Regions from separate parts of the Amycolatopsis japonica genome, predicted to be linked through region 1. Evidence: riboswitches for the same ligand, from Rfam matches in the RefSeq annotation. Region 1 holds a riboswitch; each other region holds the start of a gene.
What was found. A riboswitch is a leader RNA that binds a small molecule or an ion and turns the genes downstream of it on or off. The one in region 1 is predicted to bind cobalamin.
Positions count from the first base shown of each region.

Region 2: another riboswitch for cobalamin. It lies ahead of AJAP_RS13200 (prenyltransferase/squalene oxidase repeat-containing protein); the one in region 1 lies ahead of metE (5-methyltetrahydropteroyltriglutamate--homocysteine S-methyltransferase).
Region 3: another riboswitch for cobalamin. It lies ahead of AJAP_RS12430 (ABC transporter substrate-binding protein); the one in region 1 lies ahead of metE (5-methyltetrahydropteroyltriglutamate--homocysteine S-methyltransferase).

Region 1 covers NZ_CP008953.1:5,263,735-5,265,990, reverse strand. Annotated here, with positions in the region: gene metE (5-methyltetrahydropteroyltriglutamate--homocysteine S-methyltransferase) at 1-1,183, opposite strand, end outside; cobalamin riboswitch at 1,283-1,505, opposite strand; gene AJAP_RS24205 (ribonucleotide-diphosphate reductase subunit beta) at 1,588-2,256, opposite strand, start outside.
Region 2 covers NZ_CP008953.1:2,769,352-2,771,607, forward strand. Annotated here, with positions in the region: gene AJAP_RS13200 (prenyltransferase/squalene oxidase repeat-containing protein) at 1-1,003, opposite strand, end outside; cobalamin riboswitch at 1,036-1,184, opposite strand; cobalamin riboswitch at 1,252-1,365, shown strand; gene AJAP_RS13205 (hypothetical protein) at 1,433-2,256, shown strand, end outside.
Region 3 covers NZ_CP008953.1:2,616,998-2,619,253, reverse strand. Annotated here, with positions in the region: gene AJAP_RS12435 (class I SAM-dependent methyltransferase) at 1-462, opposite strand, end outside; cobalamin riboswitch at 512-666, shown strand; gene AJAP_RS12430 (ABC transporter substrate-binding protein) at 747-2,255, shown strand.

The sequences.
Region 1 (2,256 bases):
CCCCGCTGTCGGCCAGATCGGCCGCCGTCGCGCGATCCGTGGCCGCGGCGCGGGCGGCGGAGAGGTCGACTTCCTCTTCTTTCAACGCGCGGCCGAGCAGAACGACCTCGTCGACCTTCTGCCTGGCGAAAGCGAGCCAGCCCTTCAGCCGCGGGTGAAGCCCGTCCTCCCGTTCGACGTCGTAGGGCACGTGAAGCAGCGAGCAGGACGTCGACACGCTGACCGACTTCGCAGTGCCCAGCAACGTCGCCGCCCGGCTGAGCGCGCGGGTCGGATCCGTGCGCCAGACGTTGCGCCCGTCCACGACACCGGCCAGAACCTCTTTGTCCCGCAAGGCGGGTTCGGCGGCGACGGCGTCCACAAAGGACTCATCGGACACGAGATCGACGGCGATCGCGTCGATCGGGGAGCGGGCGAGCACGCCGAGTCCGCGTCCGAGCCCGCCGAAGTACCCGGCGACCAGGATCTTCGGCCGCGCGGTCTCCTTCGCGAGCCGGTGGTAGGCGCGGATGAGCGCGTTGAGTTCCCGTTCGCTGCGATCCGCGGCGAAGGCGGGCTCGTCGAACTGGACCCACTCGACGCCTTCGTCGTGCAGACGGCGCAGTAGTTCGACGTAGCCGTCGAGAAGGTTGTCGAGCAGCTCCAGCGGACGGAAGCCCTCCGGAGCCGTCCCGGCCGGCTTCGCGAGCAGCAGGAACGTCACCGGGCCCACCAGCACCGGCCGGGTCTCGACGCCGATCGCGCGGGCTTCGCGGTACTCGTCCAGCGGTTTGGTGCCGGTGAGCGAGAACGTCGTTTCCGGACCGAGTTCGGGGACGATGTAGTGGTAGTTCGTGTCGAACCACTTCGTCATCTCCATCGCCGGCGCGTCCTGCACCCCGCGCGCGGCGGCGAAGTAGGTGTCGAGCGGCGAGAGGCCGAGCGTGGTGAAGCGCTCCGGCAGCGCTCCGAACAGCTCGGTGGTGTCGAGTACCTGGTCGTAATGGGAGAACGTGTTGGAGGGGACGGAATCCAGTCCCGCGTCCTTGAGTTCCCGCCAGGCGCGGGTGCGCAGTGCGCGGCCGGTGCCGAGCAGTTCGGCCTCGCCGATCCTGCCCGCCCAGTAGCGTTCGAGTGAACGCTTGAGTTCCCGGTCCGGTCCGATCCGGGGGTAGCCCAGCACTGTCGTGCCGATTTCGGTCACAGCTCTCTCCTCGCGAGCTTGTCGTCGGAGCCCGGAGCGCGCAGGAGTGACCGCCGTTCGGTCGTGCCCATCCCACGAGGCCCGGACTCACGCACGCCGTCGGCGCGCGTACCACGGGCAGGTCTTCGGACTCGTGGGCGACTCGCTCGCTCCTACCGGCCGTCGCTTCCCGGGGCGCCATGTCCCAGTGCTTTACCGTGTCTCGCACGGTGACGGCTTTCGTTCCCACATACCGCTGCGGGGCAGTCCCGGATTCGCACCGGGTTCCCTGTTACCTCGACCGGCCTGGGAGGCCGGGCGAACCAGTAGCACTCCGGAGCGTACCGCGAAGGAGAAGTACATGAAGGCCCCCTTCCTGTACCTAGGCGCAAGGAAGGGGGCCTTCATGTACTACGGACGGGCGATCAGTCCCAGTCGAGGGCGCCACCGGACTGGTACTCGATGACGCGGGTCTCGAAGAAGTTCTTCTCCTTCTTGAGGTCCATCGCCTCCGACATCCACGGGAACGGGTTCTCGGTCTCGCCGAAGATCGGCGCGAGGCCGATCTGCTGCGCCCGCCGGTCGGTGATGAAGTGCATGTACTGCTCGATCAGCTCGGCCGAGAGCCCGAGCATGCCGCGCGGCATGGTGTCGCGGGCGTAGGCGACCTCGAGTTCGCACGCCTCGGTCAGCATCGTCCGGATCTCCGCCTGGAACTCCTCGGTCCACAGGTGCGGGTTCTCGATCTTGATCTGGTTGATGCAGTCGATGCCGAAGTTCAGGTGGATCGACTCGTCGCGCAGGATGTACTGGTACTGCTCGGCGATACCGATCATCTTGTTCCGGCGGCCGAGCGAGAGGATCTGCGCGAAACCGGTGTAGAACCACATGCCCTCGAAGATCACGTAGAACGCGACGAGGTCACGCAGGAAGTTCTGGTCGGCTTCCGGGGTGCCGGTCTCGAAGTCCGGGTTCTCCAGGTTCTGCGTGTACTTCAGCGCCCACGCGTCCTTGTCCGAAATGGACGGGACCTCGCGGTACATGTTGAACAGCTCGCCCTCGACCAGGCCGAGGCTTTCGCAGATGTACTGGAA
Region 2 (2,256 bases), 2.5 Mb from region 1:
GGCAGGCGAGGACCGGGGCTTGCGGACGGCCACCGCCGTGCAGGTCGCTCAGCGGAACCCTGGCCAGACCGAGGATCGCCTGCGCGGTCGCGCGCGGGGCGGTCGTCGGGTTCGGACCGGTGGCGTCGTAGGCGATCGCGCCGCGGTCGGCCTCGGCGCCGGCGCAGCCGGTCTGCAGCGACCGCAGGAATTCCCGCGCCTTGACCGCGGCGGCGGGACGATGACCGGCCAGCGCTTCCGCGGCGAGGCCGGTGCTGTTGGCGTTGGGCGCGTTCGCGCCGACGCCGAAGCCGCCGTTCGCGTGCTGCTTCGTGACCAGCCACGACGTGCCCTCGCGGGCGTTCACCGGGTCACCGACGGCGCGCAAGGCCTGGACGACCGTCGCGGTCGCGTCGACGTCGCTCGTGCACGTCGCTTCGCCGAAGTTCTGCGGGAAACCGCCGTCCGCGCACTGGGTGCCCGCGAGGAACGTCACGGCCGACGCCGGGGCGCCGCCCGGGGTGCGGTCCAGCGCCAGGAGGGCGAGCGACTGCGAGAGGGCGTTGGAGTAGTCGCCGTACTCGGATCGGTCGGAGAACCGGCCGGACGGCGTGAGCAGCGAAAGCAGGCCCGCCTTCAAGTCGACGCCGCCGAACGACGCCAGGTCCTTGCCCCGGATCTGCGCGGCGAGCATCAGTTTGGCGTGCGCGCCCGCATAGGCCTCGGTGCCGCCCCCGACGTAGCCGGTGGTGACCTCCGGCTTCGCGAGCCAGGCGATCGCCTTGCCCGCGTTCGTGTCCGACACGCCGGCCGCGGCGAACGCGAAGATCGCGTCGATCGTCAGGCCCTGATCGGGGAACTTCTGGCCGCCGAAGTCGGCCTCGAACCGTTCGCCGTCGGTCATCTGCCTGGCGAGCCAGCCGGCGGCGGCGTCCGCCTTGTCGTGGGTGGCCGCGGCCGCCGCCGGAGCGGCGACCAGCCCGATGCCGCACAGCAGGGCGACAGCGAAAACCAAACGTCTCATGAGAACCCTTTCCCGCATTTCCACGACAGGAGTCGGTGACACCGTGCGATGTGGGTGACCGGGCTCGCCTGGAAGGCACACCGTTGCGGGACAGCGCCGGACTCTCACCGGACTTCCCCCACGACCGCGCCTGAAGACTCTCACCCCGGTCGGGTGCGGGATACCGCCGGGTGCCCATGTGATCCTCACGACCGACTGGCCGGTGGTACCTACCGGAGGTGAACAGGTGTTAACCTCGGCTGGCTCGACAACAGAACACCGCCGCCCGTGACGGGGAAGCCGGTCGAAATCCGGCGCTGTCGCGCAACCGTGGGCCCTTCGCAGGGCGAGCCGGGATACCGAACGGGCGGACGTACGAACCACTGTCGCGATAAACAGGGGTGACTGCGGCGTCCCGCGCTGTCCTCCGCCATGCCGCAAGGAGGAGTCATGCGCCGCGGGTACCTGGCCGCGTCGGCGTTCGCCGTCATCGTCACCATGATCGCCGCACCGCTCAGCGGGACGGCGACGGCGGCGAACGATCCCGGTGCGGCGAAGGTGAATTCCCGCTGGCTCGCGACGAAGCTGAAGCCGGACGGCACATTCGACAACCCCAGCGGCGGCTCACTGCCCGACCACGGCCTGATGCTCGACGCGCTCTTCGCGATGTACGCCGCGGGCGAAGGCGCGCGGGCCGAGCCGATCGTGAAGTTCCTCGACGACCAGGGTCACGCCACCGACTACTTCACCTGGGACGGGCTCGCCCCCGGCGCGGGATACGACAAGATCATCGTCGGCGGCGCCGTGGCGAAGACGATGGTCGCCGCCCAGGTGTCCGGCCGGAATCCGCGGGCCTTCGACGGCTACGACCTGGTCGCAGAGACCCATGCGGCCATCATGCGCAAGGGCCCCGACAAGGGCCGGGTCAGCGACTACTCCAAGGATCCCGCCCTCGCCGACGCGGTGAGCAACAACGCGAACATGTTCGGCCAGGCGCTCGGCGTGATCGGGCTCGCCGTGGTGGGAGAGAACGACCGGATCGCCATCGACAGGCTGCTGACCCAGCAGTGTTCCGAGGGCTACTTCCGCGTCCTCTTCTCCTACATCCCGACGAAGGAGACCGGCGACCACGTCACTCCGGACGGCCGCAAGGTCTCGACCTGCGACGAGGGTAAACCGCTCGGTCTTTCCCCGACCGACGGTGACGCCACCGGGCTCGCCCTCTCGGCGATGCTGGCCGCGAAGAAGGCGGGCGCGGCCGGTCTCGACGCCCC
Region 3 (2,256 bases), 2.6 Mb from region 1:
TTCGGCGAGCTCGCGGATGGCCGGTTGCTCGTCGTAAAGGTGGTCACCGTTCACAAGCGCTCCGCCCGCCCTCAGCGCGACGGCGAGGTCACGGTAGACCTCGGCGAGCCGCTCGGGGCGCAGCCAGTGCAACGCGGTCGTCGAGACGGCGGCGTCGACAGGCCGCCACTTCAGCCAGCCGCTCTCGGCGAGATCGGCCCGGACGTACTCGATGTCGCTCCGCTCCGGCCGGGTCGCGCGGGCGAGGGCGAGCAGGAACGGGTCGTCGTCGAGGCCGACGATCCGTGCGTGCGGTAACCGCCGGGCGAGCCTGGTGGTCAGCGAGCCGGGGCCGCAGCCTAGGTCCAGCACCAGCGGCTCGGCGACGTCGCGGCAGACGTGTTCGACGACGTCGATCACCACGGTGAAACGTTCTTCACGGTCGGCGACATAGCGTTCCTGCTGCACGTCCCACCGGCGCACCCAGTCCGCCGCGAGCTTTCGTCCACCGGCCTCCCCTTCGTGATCTTGATCCTGTGTAGCACACGCCGGTCATGGGTTACCGTGTGCGCCACAACGTAAGAAGGTGCCCGTCGGGGGAAGCCGGTGTGAATCCGGCGCTGACCCGCAACCGTGATCGGCCGCCGAGCCGTGAGCCGGACTGCCCGCCGGACACCGCCAACCCCAACTGTCGTGGAGTGCGGAGCGGGGTCCCGTTCACGTGCGGTCGCGCGCCCGGGACAGTGCTCGACGTCCCGGAGGTCCCTATGACGCGTCATCCGCTCACCCGTCGGAGACTGCTCGCGCTGGCCGCGCTCACGCCGTTGGCCGCCTGCGGGACCGCGCCCGCGGACACGGGCCGGTTGCGAGTGGCGTTCGCCGCGGGCGGGTCGAAGGAAACCCTCGACCCGTCCCAGGTTTCGCTCTTCGTCGACCAGGCGCGGGCCAAGGCGCTCTTCGACACGCTGGTCGCCTACAACGCCGACACCTCCTTGCGGCCGCGGCTGGCCGAGTCCTGGGAAAGCGACGCCGCCGGCACGCGCTGGCGGATCCGGCTGCGGCAGGCGGCCTTCCACGACGGTCGTCCGGTCACCGCGGACGACGTGCTCTACAGCTTCCGGCGGATCGCCGATCCCGCGCTGGCTTCCTCGTCGCGGCAATACTTCGCGAAGGTGGACTTCGCCCGCAGCAAAGCGGTGTCCCCCAACGAAATCGAGCTGACGCTGACCGCGCCCGACTTCGAATTCCCGTCGGGCTGGGGCGCTCCCGGCGCGGAGATCGTGCCCGCCGGGACGACGGACTTCACCGCGCCGGTCGGCTCGGGGCCGTTCCGTTTCGTCTCGTTCACCCCCGGCGGCGCGGCGGTGTTCCGCAAGAACGAGTCGCATTGGGACGGCGCGCCGAGTATCGACGAGCTGGAATTCGTGCCGGTCAACGAAGAAACCGCGCGCGTCAACGCGTTGCTGTCCGGGCAGGTCGACTACGCACACGACCTCGCGGCCGGAACCGCGGCACGGCTGGCGGGCGACGGACGCGTTTCGCTGCTCGAAGCCAAGGGCACGACGATGCAGGGCATGATGCTGCGCCTGACGCAACCCCCGTTCTCCGACCAGAGACTGGTGCGCGCCGTACTGTCCGGAGTGGACAGAGAGGCCCTGAATCGCGTCGCGCTGGCCGGGCGCGGGGAGATCGGCAACGACCTGTTCGGCAAGGGACTTCGCGGGTATGCCGCGGACATCCCCCAACGCCGCCGCGATGTGGACCTGGCCCGGTCGCTCGTCCGCGAGGCGGGCGCGGAAGGGCTGGCCTTCGCCGTCGAGACCAGCGACGTCGACCCGGGTTTCGCCACCGCGGCCACGCTGATTTCCCAGCAGCTCAAGGAGATCGGTCTCGCCGCCACCCCGAACACCCGCGCATCGAGCACCTATTTCAGCGAGGTCAAGACCAAGGGCGTCGCCGCGCTCACCCGCACGGCCACCCTGCCCGTCCCGACGTTCCTCAACCAGCGCTTCCGCACGCGCGGCTCGAACAACGTGAACGGCTTCGGCTCGCCGGAGTTCGACGCGCTCCTGGATCGCGCCACGGCCACCGCGGACGAACGCGCCAGGCTGGCGCTGTTCGGCGACGCGCAACGGATCGTCCACGAAACCGGCGGTCTGCTCGCCTGGGGGTTCAGCACCTGGACCATCGCCGTGTCGAAACGGGTTTCCGGGGTGGTGACCGCGCCGCCGAACACCTTCGATTGGGCTCGGTTCGACCGCGCCCGGCTGTCCTGAC